DNA from 2 places in the Streptomyces sp. NPDC031426 genome. Region 1 is predicted to be linked to the other one. Evidence: riboswitches for the same ligand, from Rfam matches in the RefSeq annotation. Region 1 holds a riboswitch; the other holds the start of a gene.
What was found. Region 1 has a riboswitch for S-adenosylmethionine ahead of ACZ5NH_RS08360 (aminotransferase class V-fold PLP-dependent enzyme). Riboswitches for the same ligand answer to the same signal wherever they lie in the genome.
Positions count from the first base shown of each region.

Region 2: it holds a riboswitch for S-adenosylmethionine, as region 1 does, so the genes downstream of both, thrC (threonine synthase) here and ACZ5NH_RS08360 (aminotransferase class V-fold PLP-dependent enzyme) in region 1, are expected to answer to the same signal.

Region 1 is NZ_JBVIJE010000004.1:33,990-40,576, reverse strand. It holds gene trpD (anthranilate phosphoribosyltransferase) at 3-1,067, shown strand; SAM riboswitch class IV at 1,143-1,259, shown strand; gene ACZ5NH_RS08360 (aminotransferase class V-fold PLP-dependent enzyme) at 1,418-2,779, shown strand; gene ACZ5NH_RS08355 (Lrp/AsnC family transcriptional regulator) at 2,803-3,084, opposite strand; gene ACZ5NH_RS08350 (rhomboid family intramembrane serine protease) at 3,081-3,875, opposite strand; gene ACZ5NH_RS08345 (hypothetical protein) at 4,031-4,270, shown strand; gene ACZ5NH_RS08340 (NYN domain-containing protein) at 4,314-5,657, shown strand; gene ACZ5NH_RS08335 (C40 family peptidase) at 5,870-6,587, shown strand, end outside.
Region 2 is NZ_JBVIJE010000014.1:34,506-41,092, reverse strand. It holds gene groL (chaperonin GroEL) at 1-422, opposite strand, end outside; gene ACZ5NH_RS27235 (cold-shock protein) at 807-1,013, opposite strand; gene ACZ5NH_RS27230 (MoaD/ThiS family protein) at 1,446-1,721, opposite strand; gene thrC (threonine synthase) at 1,718-3,001, opposite strand; SAM riboswitch class I at 3,019-3,159, opposite strand; gene ACZ5NH_RS27220 (glucosyl-3-phosphoglycerate synthase) at 3,292-4,236, shown strand; gene ACZ5NH_RS27215 (alpha,alpha-trehalose-phosphate synthase (UDP-forming)) at 4,309-5,748, shown strand; gene otsB (trehalose-phosphatase) at 5,736-6,569, opposite strand.

The DNA of each region.
Region 1 (6,587 bases):
TGATGAGCGCTGTGACCCCCGCTGGAGGCGACACCGCGGCGGGCCGTTCCTGGCCCGAGGTACTGAACGCCCTGCTGGAGGGCCGGGACCAGAGCGCGGACGCCACGGCATGGGCGATGGACCGGATCATGCGCGGGGAGGCGACGGACGCGCAGATCGCGGGATTCGCCGTGGCCCTGCGCGCCAAGGGCGAGACGGTGGAGGAGATCACCGGGCTCGTCCGCGCGATGTACGCGCACGCGAACGTCATCGAGGTGCCGGGGGAGACCGTCGACATCGTCGGCACCGGTGGTGACGGTGCCAAGACGGTGAACATCTCCACGATGTCCTCGATCGTCGTCGCCGGCACCGGCGCGAAGGTCGTCAAGCACGGCAACCGTGCCGCGTCCTCGGCGTCGGGCGCGTCGGACGTGCTGGAGAAGCTGGGCGTCAATCTGAACCTCCCGCTGGAACGGGTCTCGCAGGTCGCGGAGGAGGCCGGGATCACGTTCTGCTTCGCGGTGAAGTTCCACCCGGCGCTGCGCCATGTGGCCGCCGCCCGTGGCCAGTTGGGCATCCGTACGACCTTCAATGTCCTCGGTCCGCTGACCAACCCGGCGAAGGTCCGCGCCCAGGCCGTCGGCGTGGCGGATCTGCGGATGGCCCCGATCGTGGCCGGTGTCCTCGCCGAGCGCGGCAACTCCTCCCTGGTCTTCCGCGGCGACGACGGCCTGGACGAGCTGACCACGACCGCCACCTCGCGGGTGTGGGTCGTCCGGGACGGCAAGGTCACCGAGGAGACCTTCGACCCGAGGGACGTCGGCATCGACCTCGTCCCCGTGGAGGCCCTGCGCGGCGCGGACGCGTCGTACAACGCGGAGGTCGCCCGCCGTCTGCTCGACGGTGAGACAGGGGCCGTGCGGGACGCGGTGCTGCTGAACTCCGCGGCGGCCCTCGTGGCCCTGCACCCGACGGACGCCCCGCTCGCCGACCAGCTGCGGGCCGGCATGGCCAAGGCGGCGGAGTCGATCGACTCGGGCGCGGCGAAGCGGACGCTGGAGCGGTGGGTGGCGGCGAGCAACGCCTAGCGGTCACCGACGGTCGTCCCGCGATCCGGACTCGGGTTGCGGGACGACGATCATTTCCCGTACGTTCCTGTACCAGGTCATGAGTGACAGCCATTCGGCCCCGGCCGGCTGTCCGGCAACCCTCCGTCCGTGGCGGGGTGCCCCGGGTGAGGACCAGGCCGTAGGCAGCGAGGTCTACGGCAAGCGCGGACCCCTCGCGCGCTGCTGAGCGCGGGACCAGGGGTCCTGGTCATCGAGGGAGCCTTCCGTGAGCAAGCGAATGCGATAGGGCCGCCGAGCCCCGCCTCCGCATCCCCTTTTCTCTTCTTCCCGTACGTCGTCTTCGGCGTACGTTCTCACGGGAGTTCCCCATGTCCGTCTTCACCGCTGCCGCCGACCAGTCCGTTTGTTCCCCGCTGCCCGTTCTGGGCCGGGATGTCACCGTCCCGCTCGTCACCGGCGGCGAGGTCACCTACGCGGCCCTCGACTACGCGGCCAGCGCCCCCGCCCTCCAGCGCGTCTGGGACGACGTGGCCGCCTACGCGCCGTACTACGGCAGCGTCCACCGGGGCGCCGGCTATCTCTCCCAGCTCTCCACCGACCTGTTCGAGAACGCCCGCAGGACGGTCGCCGGGTTCCTGGACTGCCGCCCCGACGACCAGCTGGTCTTCACCCGCTCCACCACCGACTCCCTGAACCTCCTGGCCCGCGCCCTCCCGGCCGACTGCCAGGTCTTCGTCTTCGAGACCGAGCACCACGCCTCCCTGCTGCCCTGGCAGGACGCCCAGGTCAGCTACCTCGACGCCCCGCGCACCCCGCAGCAGGCCGTCACGACCCTGGAGCGCGCCCTCGCCGGCCGCGACCCGCACGGCCCGGCCCTGGTCTGCGTCACCGGCGCCTCGAACGTCACCGGCGAGCTGTGGCCCGTACGGGAGCTGGCGGCAGCCGCCCACGCGCACGGCGCCCGGATCGTCCTGGACGCCGCCCAGCTGGCCCCGCACCACCCCGTGTCCGTCCGGGACCTGGACGTCGACTGGGTCGCCTTCTCGGGCCACAAGCTGTACGCCCCCTTCGGCTCCGGTGTCCTGGCCGGCCGCGCCGACTGGCTGCGCGCGGCCGAGCCCTACCTCGCGGGCGGGGGCGCCAGCCGCAAGGTGGCCCGGCGCCGGGACGGCGGCGTGGACGTGGAGTGGCACGAGAGTGCCGCCCGGCACGAAGCGGGGTCACCCAATGTGATCGGTGCCTACTCCATCGCGTCGGCCTGCAAGGCGCTCACCGAGGCCGGCTGGGACGGCCTGGTCGCGCGCGAGCAGCACCTGATCGCCAGGGTCCGTGCGGGCCTGGCCGAGGTCCCGCAGGTGAAGGTGCTGTCCCTGTTCGGCGACGACGCCCCGCGCGTCGGCGTGATCTCCTTCGTCGTCGAGGGCTGGAACAGCTCCCACTTCGCCGCGGCCCTGTCCGCCGAGTACGGCATCGGCGTCCGCGACGGCCTGTTCTGCGCCCACCCCCTGGTCCGCACCCTTCTCGGCAGCGACCCCCAGACCCAGGGCGAGTGCGGCGCCCCCGAGGCCGCGCCGGGCGAGAAGTCACTCAACGCCATCCGCGTGAGCTTCGGCGCGGGCACCCCCGACGAGCACGTCGACCGCTTCGTCACGGCGGTCCGGGAACTCGTGACCGAGGGCGCGAAGTGGACGTACCGGACCGAGGACGGCCGCTGCGTACCGGCGGTGTGATCAGCGGCTGAGCGGCCCAGCCCCTAGTTGTCCAGGCCGATCGAGAACGCCGCTTCCAGGTCGTGCGTCGAGTAGGTGCGGAACGCCACATGCGTGTCCGTGCCCTCGACGCCGGGGATCTTGCTGATCCGGCCGGGGATGACATCGGCGAGATCATCGTGCTGCCGCACCCGGACCATCGCGATCAAGTCGTACGTGCCGGTGACGGAGAAGACCTCGCTCACCGACTCCAGCGAAGCGATCTGCTCCGCGATCTCGGGGATCCGGTCCACGCTGGTCTTGATGAGGACGATCGCGGTGATCACGGCTGGTTCTCTCCCTCGGGTGCCGGAGCTGGGGCGCACTTCACTCTAGCCGCCCGCCCGTCTCCCACCACCGCCCTTCCCAGGCCGCCCTTCGGGCCCTTCCTTCTTCCGTAACGCACCCACGCGTAGCCGAAGCCCAGACCGAAGCCCACGAGGTGGGCCAGATACGCCACCCCGGGCCCGCCCGAGCTCTGCTCCGCCGCCGCCCACTGCAGCGCCGCCCAGAACGGCAGCACGATCCACGCGGGAAACCGCAGTGGCAGGAAGAACAGAAAAGGCAGAAGACTGGTCACACGGGCGCGCGGGAACAGGTAGAGGAACGCTCCGAGGACCGCCGAGATCGCTCCGGACGCGCCCACCAGCGACTGCTCGGAGGTGGCGTTGGCGGCCGCGTAGCCGAGCAGGGCGAGATAGCCGCAGCCGACGTAGAAGAGGGTGAACGCGACCCGGCCCATCCGTTCCTCGGTCATCGCGCCGAAGACGAAGAGGAAGAGCATGTTGCCGAGCAGATGCACCCAGCTGCCGTGCACGAACAGGGCCGTGGCGGGGGTCAGGGCCTCGCGCACCGGTCTGGCGAACAGATCGGCCGGCACCACGCCCCAGCTCCGGAAGTACGCCCGCTGTGCGGCGAGCAGCCCGTCCCCGGAGCCGTACGCCGGGGTGAGCCCCGAGGCCGGGCCCAGGACGAAGAGCAGACAGCACAGGGCGATGAGGCCGTACGTCATGGGTGCTGATGTGCTCCGGACCGCTCTGAAGGCCCTGCCTGCCGCCGTGCTCCACGCGCTGATCATGAATACAGAGCATGACGTAACGGGACGCACGCTGACAGACCGCCTCGCCGCCTTGGACAGACCAGCGGCGGGTTGCCGCCAGGCCGTAGGGTTACGGCCACACGCGTCGGCCGGCGGCGCGGTGAGCGACTACGAGAAGGAAGCGGACAGCCACGATGACGGTTCCCCTGCCGACCGCCACCACCCGATGGCGCTGCACCCTGTGCGGCAACCTCACCCGGTTCGACGTGACGCGTTCCTCGAAGGTCGTCGAGTACGTCCACCTCGATCTGGCCGGCGAGCCGACCGTGGAGGAGCGCGAGGTGGTCAGTGAGACCATCGAGTCGGTGCGGTGCCGCTGGTGCAACGCGGTGGACCAGGTGGAACTCGTGGACAGGCCGGGTGCCGGCTCCTGAGCGGAGCGGCCCCCGAAGAAGTCGAAGTAGTGGGGTGTGACGGATGGTGGAGACCGCAGGCGGGGGGCCGGACGACGGCACCGCTGAGGTGCTTGACCGTCCGCTGCCCGACGGTGTGCGCCGCCGGGTCGTCCAGATCGTCTCGGAGGGCTTCGGCGGGCTGACCATGTCCGAACTGCCCGCCCAGCTGAGGCAGTACGCCCGGTTCGCCCCCAATCGCCGGGCCAAGTTCGCCGGAAACGCGATGGCGGCGGCGCTGGAGACCGATGCGCTGTTCCGGCAGCGGATCGGGGAGAAGTTCAGAGAGGCGCAGCCGGAACTCGCCGGCGCCCTCGACTCCGGCTCGCCGCTCCCGGCCGCGGACCCGCTCGACGTGGCGGCCGCGGCCTACGTACTGCGCCCGGCGGGCTGGGTGAAGTTGGTCACCGCGGCCGGCGAGGAGGTCCAGCGCGCGGACGCCGAGCGCGCCGACGAGGAGAACCGGGTCGAGCTGGAGCGGCTGCGCGCCGAGCTGGCCCATGCCCGCGAGCACACCCGCGCCGAGACCGAACGGCTGCGTACGGAGCTGGAGTCGGCGAAGAGGGAAGCGGAATCGCTTCACCGCAAGCTCCGGGCCGCCCTCAGCGACGTCAAGCGGGGCGAGGCCGCCCTGCGCAAGGCCCAGGGCGAGATGGACGCCCTGCGCGCCGAGGCGCACCTGCAGATCTCGGCCGCCGAGAGCGAGTCCCGTCGGCTCAAGGCCCGCCTCGGCGAGGCCGATGCCGCGCTGGAGGCCACCCGCCGCGCCGCCCGCGAGGGCCGCAGCGTGGAGGACATGCGGGTACGGCTGCTGCTGGACACCCTGCTGGACGCCACCCAGGGCCTCAGGCGCGAACTCGCCCTGCCGCCCGTGTCCGTGCGGCCCGCCGAGACCGTGGATGCGGTTGAACCGGGACGAATGACACCGAAGGACATCGCGGCGCGCGCCCTGTCGGAGAACGACCCGGCCATTCTCGACCAGTTGCTGGCGCTGCCGCAGGCGCATCTGGTGGTCGACGGCTACAACGTCACCAAGACCGGCTATCCGCAGATGCCGCTGGAGAAGCAGCGGCTGAGGCTCCTCGGCCAGCTCTCCGCGCTCGCCGCGCAGACCGGCGCCGAGGTGACCTGCGTCTTCGACGGCGCCGAACTGGCCGCCCCGGTGCTGCTGGCGCCGCCGCGCGGGGTGCGGGTGCTGTTCTCCAAGCCGGGTGTCACGGCCGACGAGCTGATCCGGCAGCTCGTGCGCGCGGAGCCGCCGGGCCGTCCGGTCATCGTCGCCTCCACCGACCGTGAGGTGGCCGACGGGGTCGCCAGGGCGGGCGCCCGTCCGGTCGCCTCTGCGGTGCTTCTCAAGCGACTGTCCTGAAGGTCCAAGGGGCATATGCAATGCCCGAATTAGCCGTATCGTCACGCAACGTAGTGTCAACCGCGCCTCACCCCATGTGACTTGTGTGCAAAGAATGCATTGTGTGACGAGGTTTTTTGGTGTGAGGATTTGAACTGATCACAAGTGGGTCACTAGGGTCTGGGCTCGAACCTCCGAACGGGTGATCACTCACAAGAAGGAGTTCGTCCTCCGTGGCGTCCCACCGTCGACCCAAGCAGCAGAGTCGCGCTCGCGTGACCGTGCTGACCACCGCAGCAGCCGCCGCCGTCGTCCTGAGCGCGAACGCCGCCAATGCCGCGCCGAGCCAGAAGCTCACCAAGGACCAGGTCAAGGCCAAGGTCGACGAGCTCTACCAGCAGGCGGAGCAGGCCACTGAGAAGTACGACGGGGCCCAGGCGAAGCAGCAGAAGCTGCAGAAGGAGATATCCACCATCCAGGACAACGTCGCGCGAGGTCAGCAGGACCTCAACAAGCTGCGCGACGGCCTGGGTTCGCTGGCCACCTCGCAGTACCGCTCCGGCGGCATCGACCCCTCGGTCCAGCTCTTCCTGTCCTCCAACCCGAACGACTTCCTCGACAAGGCGTCCACGCTCGACCAGTTGAGCGCCCAGCAGGTCGACGCGCTGAAGAAGATCCAGGACAAACAGCGCGAACTGGCCCAGGAGCGTGCCGAGGCCACCCAGAAGCTCAAGGACCTCTCCGCCACGCGCGCCCAGCTGGCGCAGAACAAGAAGGACGTCCAGGGCAAGCTCGCCGACGCGCAGAAGCTGCTCAACACCCTGACCGCCAAGGAGAAGGCGGCCCTCGCCGCCCAGCAGGCCCGGGCCGACCGCTCCTCCAGCTCGCGGGTCAACCTCGGCAACAGCACTCCTGCCTCCGGCCGGGCCGGCGCGGCCTTCGCCGCCGCCC
Region 2 (6,587 bases), on a different contig from region 1:
TCCTTGGTCTCGACGTCCTTCGCCTGCTCCAGCAGGGCGGCGGAGACGGCCTCGACGGCCTTCTCGATACCGCGCTTCAGCGCCATCGGGTTGGCACCGGCGGCGACGTTGCGCAGGCCCTCCTTGACCAGGGCCTGGGCGAGCACGGTCGCGGTGGTCGTACCGTCACCGGCGACGTCGTCCGTCTTCTTGGCGACTTCCTTGACCAGCTCGGCGCCGATCTTCTCGTACGGGTCCTCGAGCTCGATCTCCTTGGCGATGGAGACGCCATCGTTGGTGATCGTGGGGGCGCCCCACTTCTTCTCGAGGACGACGTTGCGGCCCTTGGGGCCGAGCGTCACCTTGACGGCGTCCGCGAGCTGGTTCATGCCGCGCTCGAGGCCGCGCCGCGCCTCCTCGTCGAACGCGATGATCTTGGCCATGTGAAGTGGTCCCTCCAGGACTGGGGGTGATTCCTTCGGACCGCGCCCGCGCCCGCGACGGACGGCTCGCCGGCCGCGTGGTTCCTTGCCCCACTTGGCCTGCGGGCCTCACCGACCCGGTCCTTCACTGTCACTCTCACCTTCAGAGTGCTAACGCCAATGATTAGCACTCGGCATGCACGAGTGCAAGGCGCACCCGCGAAGCGGGTTCGTTGAGGGGTGGTGGTCGGGCGACGGGTGGGCGCAAGCGCCCTACGGGGTACGGCACCCCCGTCAGCCGCCCGCGAACACCGGACCCCGGGCATGACGCAGGGCCCACACCCCGAGCGAGGTGCGGGCCCTGCGAAGATGAACGAAGAACGTCGCTGACAGTCGACGCGTGCTTCAGCTGGTCGCCAGCCGGACCATGTCCGCCTGCGGGCCCTTCTGGCCCTGCGAGATCTCGAAGTCGACCCGCTGCCCCTCTTCCAGGGTGCGGTAACCGTCCATCTGAATCGCGCTGTAGTGGACGAAAACATCCGCACCACCGTCGACCGCGATGAAGCCGTACCCCTTCTCCGCGTTGAACCACTTGACGGTGCCCTGAGCCATGCCTAACTCCCCTATTACTGGCCCTTGCACAGATCCACACTTCGCGGACCCGGGTCAGACCTCACCCCCCATCGGTCGGGGGCGTGCGCCGGAACGCGTCGACCGCGGCTGAATGTATCTGTCCAACTGCCGTCTGCAACAGGTCAATCGGACGAGAATTCTGGACGGGAACGGTCCGGAATGTGGTGTGAATTCACCCGACTTCAGGGCAAGTCGGGCCCTACAGACCGCCACAAAAGCCGCATAAAGCCCGCACACTTTGGCTACTTCTTGTCGGGCGTCCGGCATGAATACAGGGCTCCCGACCGGTCATGTCGAGAGCGCGTTCCCCAACTCTACCGCGCTCAATCACGCAGAATTGCCCCCTCCGCTTCTCTCACGGAGGGGGCAATTCGATGAACAATGCGTAACTGAAGTTACCCAAGGTAACGATCAGCCACCGGCGACGGCCGGAATGATGGAGACGCCGGCGCCGTCCGGGGTCGCGGTCTCCAGGCCCTGCTCGAAGCGCACGTCGTCGTCGTTGACGTAGACGTTCACGAACCGGCGCAGCTTGCCCTGGTCGTCCAGCACGCGCGCGGCGATGCCGGTGTGGTTCTTCTCCAGGTCGGCGATGACCTCGGCGAGGGTGGCGCCCTCGGCGGCCACTTCGGCCTGCCCGCCCGTGTAGGTGCGCAGGATGGTGGGGATGCGAACGGTCACGCTCATGCGAGGCCAGCCTCTCGGAAGGAGTCCAGGGTCGGTCGGATGGTGGCGGTGAGGCCGGTACCGGCCACCGCGTCAAGGGTCTTCAGGCCGTCGCCGGTGTTGAGGACCACCGTGGTCTTCGTCGGGTCCAGGACGCCGTCCTTGAGCAGCTTGCGGGTGACGCCGACGGTCACACCGCCCGCCGTCTCCGCGAAGATGCCCTCCGTGCGGGCCAGCAGCTTGATGGCGTCGACGACTTCCGCGTCCGTCACGTCCTCCACCGCACCGCCGGTGCGGCGCGCGATGTCCAGGACGTACGGCCCGTCGGCCGGGTTGCCGATGGCGAGGGACTTGGCGATGGTATTCGGCTTCTGGGGCCGTACGACGTCGTGGCCGGCCTTGAAGGCGGTCGACACCGGCGAGCAGCCCTCGGCCTGCGCACCGAAGATCTTGTACGGCTTGTCCTCGACCAGACCCAGCTTGATCAGCTCCTGCAGACCCTTGTCGATCTTCGTGAGCTGGGAGCCGGAGGCGATCGGGACCACGATCTGGTCGGGCAGCCGCCAGCCGAGCTGCTCGCAGATCTCGTACGCGAGGGTCTTGGATCCCTCCGCGTAGTACGGCCGCAGGTTGACGTTGACGAAGCCCCAGCCCTCGCCCGCCGGGTCGCCGATCAGCTCGGAGCAGAAGCGGTTCACGTCGTCGTAGTTGCCCTCGATGCCGACCAGCTCGCCGCCGTAGACCGCGGCCATGACAACCTTGCCCTGCTCCAGGTCGTGCGGGATGAACACACAGGAGCGGAAGCCGGCCCGGGCGGCGGCGGCGCCGACGGCACCGGCGAGGTTGCCGGTGGAGGAGCAGGACAGGGTGGTGAAGCCGAAGGCGCGCGCGGCCTCCAGGGCCTGGGCCACCACGCGGTCCTTGAAGGAGTGGGTCGGGTTGCCGGAGTCGTCCTTGACGAACAGGCCGCCGGTGACGCCGAGTTCGGCCGCGAGGTTGTCGGCCTTGACCAGCTTGGTCCAGCCCGGGTTCAGGTTCGGCTTGTCGGCGACGTCGGCCGGGACCGGCAGCAGCGGCGCGTACCGCCAGATGTTCGCGGGGCCGGACTCGATACGGCGGCGCAGCTCTTCGGTCTCGTAGGCGGAGAAGTCGTAGGCGATCTCCAGCGGGCCGAAACACTCCTCGCAGGCGAACACCGGGCCGAGCGAGACGCGGTGGCCGCACTCGCGACAGCTCAGGGCCGCGGCGGGGCCGAGGTCGACGGCGGAATCGGTCGAGCTTGCAACTGTCTGCACAGCCATGGAGGCGAGGCCCTTTCTCCTCATCTTCCTCACGACGCACCTCGCCGTGAGACGGATTTGGCACCTTCCCTGGCCGGGAGCCTCGCGTGAACGAGTGCGGCTCAGGGGGGTTGCCGGGGCTTCATCGGGCCGTGTCCCTCTGCCCCTCTGGATGAGCGGTATGCGGTTGTGAGCGCCTGGCTGACCCCCGACATGCGATGGTCATCAGCGTTGTTCAAGACTGTAACCGAAGGCCAAGACAGTTGAGAGAGTCGTCCGAACCGCGAGACAACAGTGAGGAGCCGCCGACCGTGCTGGAAGAAGTCGAGCGCTGGCTGAGCACCCGCTCCTGGTCCGTGACCGATCGCCCACTGCACAAGATCTTGGCCGCCAAGCAGCGTACGGGCCAGTCGGTGTCCGTCGTGCTGCCCGCACTCAACGAGGAGGAGACGGTCGGCGACATCGTCGCGATCATCCGCCACGACCTCGTGGAGCGGGTCCCGCTCGTCGACGAGATCGTGGTGGTCGACTCCGGCTCCACCGACCGCACCGCCGAGGTCGCCGCCGCCGCGGGCGCCCGGGTCGTTCACCGGGACGAGATCCTGCCCCGCATCCCCGCCGTCCCCGGAAAGGGCGAGGTGCTGTGGCGCTCGCTGCTGGTGACCAGCGGGGACATCGTCTGCTTCGTCGACGCGGACCTGAAGGAGTTCTCCCCCGACTTCGTCACCGGGATCGTCGGCCCGCTGCTCACCGAGCCGGACGTGGACCTGGTCAAGGCGATGTACGACCGTCCGCTCGCCGGGACGGCCGGCCAGGGCGGCCGGGTCACCGAGCTGATGGCCCGCCCGCTGCTGAACATGCACTGGCCGCAGCTGGCCGGATTCGTGCAGCCGCTGGGCGGCGAGTACGCGGCCCGGCGCTCGCTGCTGGAACAGCTGCCGTTCCCGGTCGGGTACGGCGTGGAGCTGGGCATGCTGGTGGACGCCCTGCACCTGGTGGGTCTCGACGCCCTGGCGCAGGTGGACGTGGGCGTGCGCAAGCACCGCCACCAGGACGGGCAGGCGCTGGGCCGGATGGCCGCGGCGATCTACCGCACGGCCCAGCTGAGGCTGGCCCGGGGCCATCTGATCCGCCCCTCCCTCACCCAGTTCGAGCGGGGCGAGGACGGCTTCGAGCCGCGCACCTACTCGGTGGACACCGAGGAACGGCCGCCGATGGCGGAGATCGCCGAGTACGCCGAGCGCCGCGTGGCCTGAGTTCGTATACGGCCGCGACACCCGGCGTGGCCGTACGTTTGAGCGTTTCCGGGCCGGGCTAGGTTGAGGACCATGGCTTCCACGCAGGGTGCTGCCGAGAAGGCTCAGGTGCTGGTCGCGTCCAACCGCGGCCCGGTTTCGTACACGGTGGGCGAGAACGGCTCGCTGTCCGCCAAGCGGGGCGGCGGCGGGCTGGTCTCGGGGCTGTCGGCCATCGGACCGGACGCGGACTCGCTGTGGGTGTGCGCGGCGCTCGACGACGGGGACCGGGAGGCCGTACGGCGCGCGGGCGGCGGGCCGCTGCCGGACGAGGACACCGGCGGGCAGCGGGTGCGGATGCTGGACATCGACGCGAAGGTCCACTCGGACGCCTACAACGGCATCGCCAACTCGGTGCTGTGGTTCGTGCACCACATGCTGTACCAGACCCCGCTGGAGCCGGTCTTCGACACGGAGTTCCGGCGGCAGTGGGCGTCGTACGAGGCCTACAACCGGGCGTTCGCCGAGGCGCTGGCCGAGGAGGCGGCCGAGGGTGCGGCGGTGCTGGTGCAGGACTACCACCTGTGCCTGGTGCCGGGGATGCTCCGCGAGCTGCGCCCCGACCTGCGGATCGGCCATTTCTCGCACACCCCGTGGGCGCCACCGGAGTACTTCCGGCTGCTGCCCGACGACATCGCCGCCGAGCTGCTGCGCGGCATCCTGGGCGCGGACCGGGCGGCGTTCCTGACCAGGCGCTGGGCGGACGCCTTCACGGAGTGCTGTCACGCGGTCCTGGGACCCGGTACCCCGGCCCTGCGGGTCGGTGTGCACGGGCTCGGCGCGGACGCCGACTTCCTGCGCAAGCGGGCTCATGAGCCCGATGTGGACGAGCGGATGGCCGCGCTGCGCGCGGAGATCGGCGAAGGCCGCAGGACCGTCGTGCGCGTCGACCGCACCGAGCTGTCCAAGAACATCGTGCGCGGTCTGCTGGCGTACCGGCAGTTGCTGGAGGACCGTCCCGAGTGGCGGGAGCGGGTGGTGCATCTGGCGTTCGCGTATCCGTCGCGGCAGGACCTCGCCGTGTACCGGGACTACACCGCCGAGGTCCAGCGGGTGGCCGAGGAGATCAACTCGGCCTATGGCACCCCCGGTTGGACGCCGGTCGTGCTGCACGTCAAGGACGACTTCGCCCGTTCCCTGGCCGCGTACCGGCTCGCCGACGTGGCGCTGGTCAACCCCATCCGGGACGGCATGAACCTGGTCGCCAAGGAGGTGCCGGTCGTCTCCGACGAGGGCTGTGCGCTGGTGCTGTCGCGGGAGGCGGGGGCGTACGAGGAGCTGGGCGCCGACGCCCTCGTGGTGAACCCGTACGACATCGGGGGTACGGCCGACGCGTTGCACTCCGCGCTGAGCATGCCGGCGGACGAGCGGGCGGAGCGGTCGAAGCGGCTGGCCGCGGCCGCCACCGCGTTGCCGCCCGCTCAGTGGTTCCTGGATCAGCTGCGGGCGCTGGAGGAGCTTCAGTCCAGCTGAGCCGCGAGGGTCCGCAGCAGGTGTACGACGCCGGGCGGGCCGTCCACCACGACGTCCGCGCGTTCCGCCAGCTCCGTGACCTCCGTGCTGCCGCTGCAGACCAGGAGGCCGGGGACGCCGTCGGCGCGGAGTTCGTCGACGGCGGCGAAGGCGGGGAGGTCGCCGAGGTCGTCTCCGGCGTAGAGGACGGACTCGGCGCCGGTCCTGCGGACGTGGTCGGCGAGGGCCACGCCCTTGTCCATGCCCGGCGGGCGCAGTTCCAGGACCAGCCGGCCGGGTTCGACGATCAGGCCGTGGCGGGCGGCGAGGTCGGTGAGGGGGCCGCGCAGGGCCTCGAACGCGGCCTGCGGGTCGTCGGCGCGGCGGGTGTGCACCGCGACCGCCCGGCCCTTCTCCTCGATCCAGGTGCCGTGCCAGGCGCCGGCGCGGTCCAGCACGCCCGGCAGCTCGGCGCGGGCCGCCGCGACGCCGGGGTGCGGGGGCGGGGCGGTGACGGTGGCGGTGACCGCGTCCCAGCGTTCGGCGCCGTAGTGGCCGAGGACGGTCAGGTGCTCCAGGCCGGGGACGCCGGCGAAGCCGCCGTAGCGGACCGCGACGCCGGCGGGGCGGCCGGTGATCACGGCGACGGAGGCGACCTTCGGGGCAAGTGCGGCGAGGGCCGGTACGGCCTCGGGGTGGGCGCGGGCCTGCTCGGGGTCGGCGACGATGGGGGCCAGTGTGCCGTCGAAGTCCAGACCGACGATCGCGGCGGACGGCTTCGCCAGGAGCGCGGCGAGGCCGTCCCGGCCGGGCTGGGTCTGCGGGGTCGGCAGAGGGTCCATACAGCGACACTATCCAGG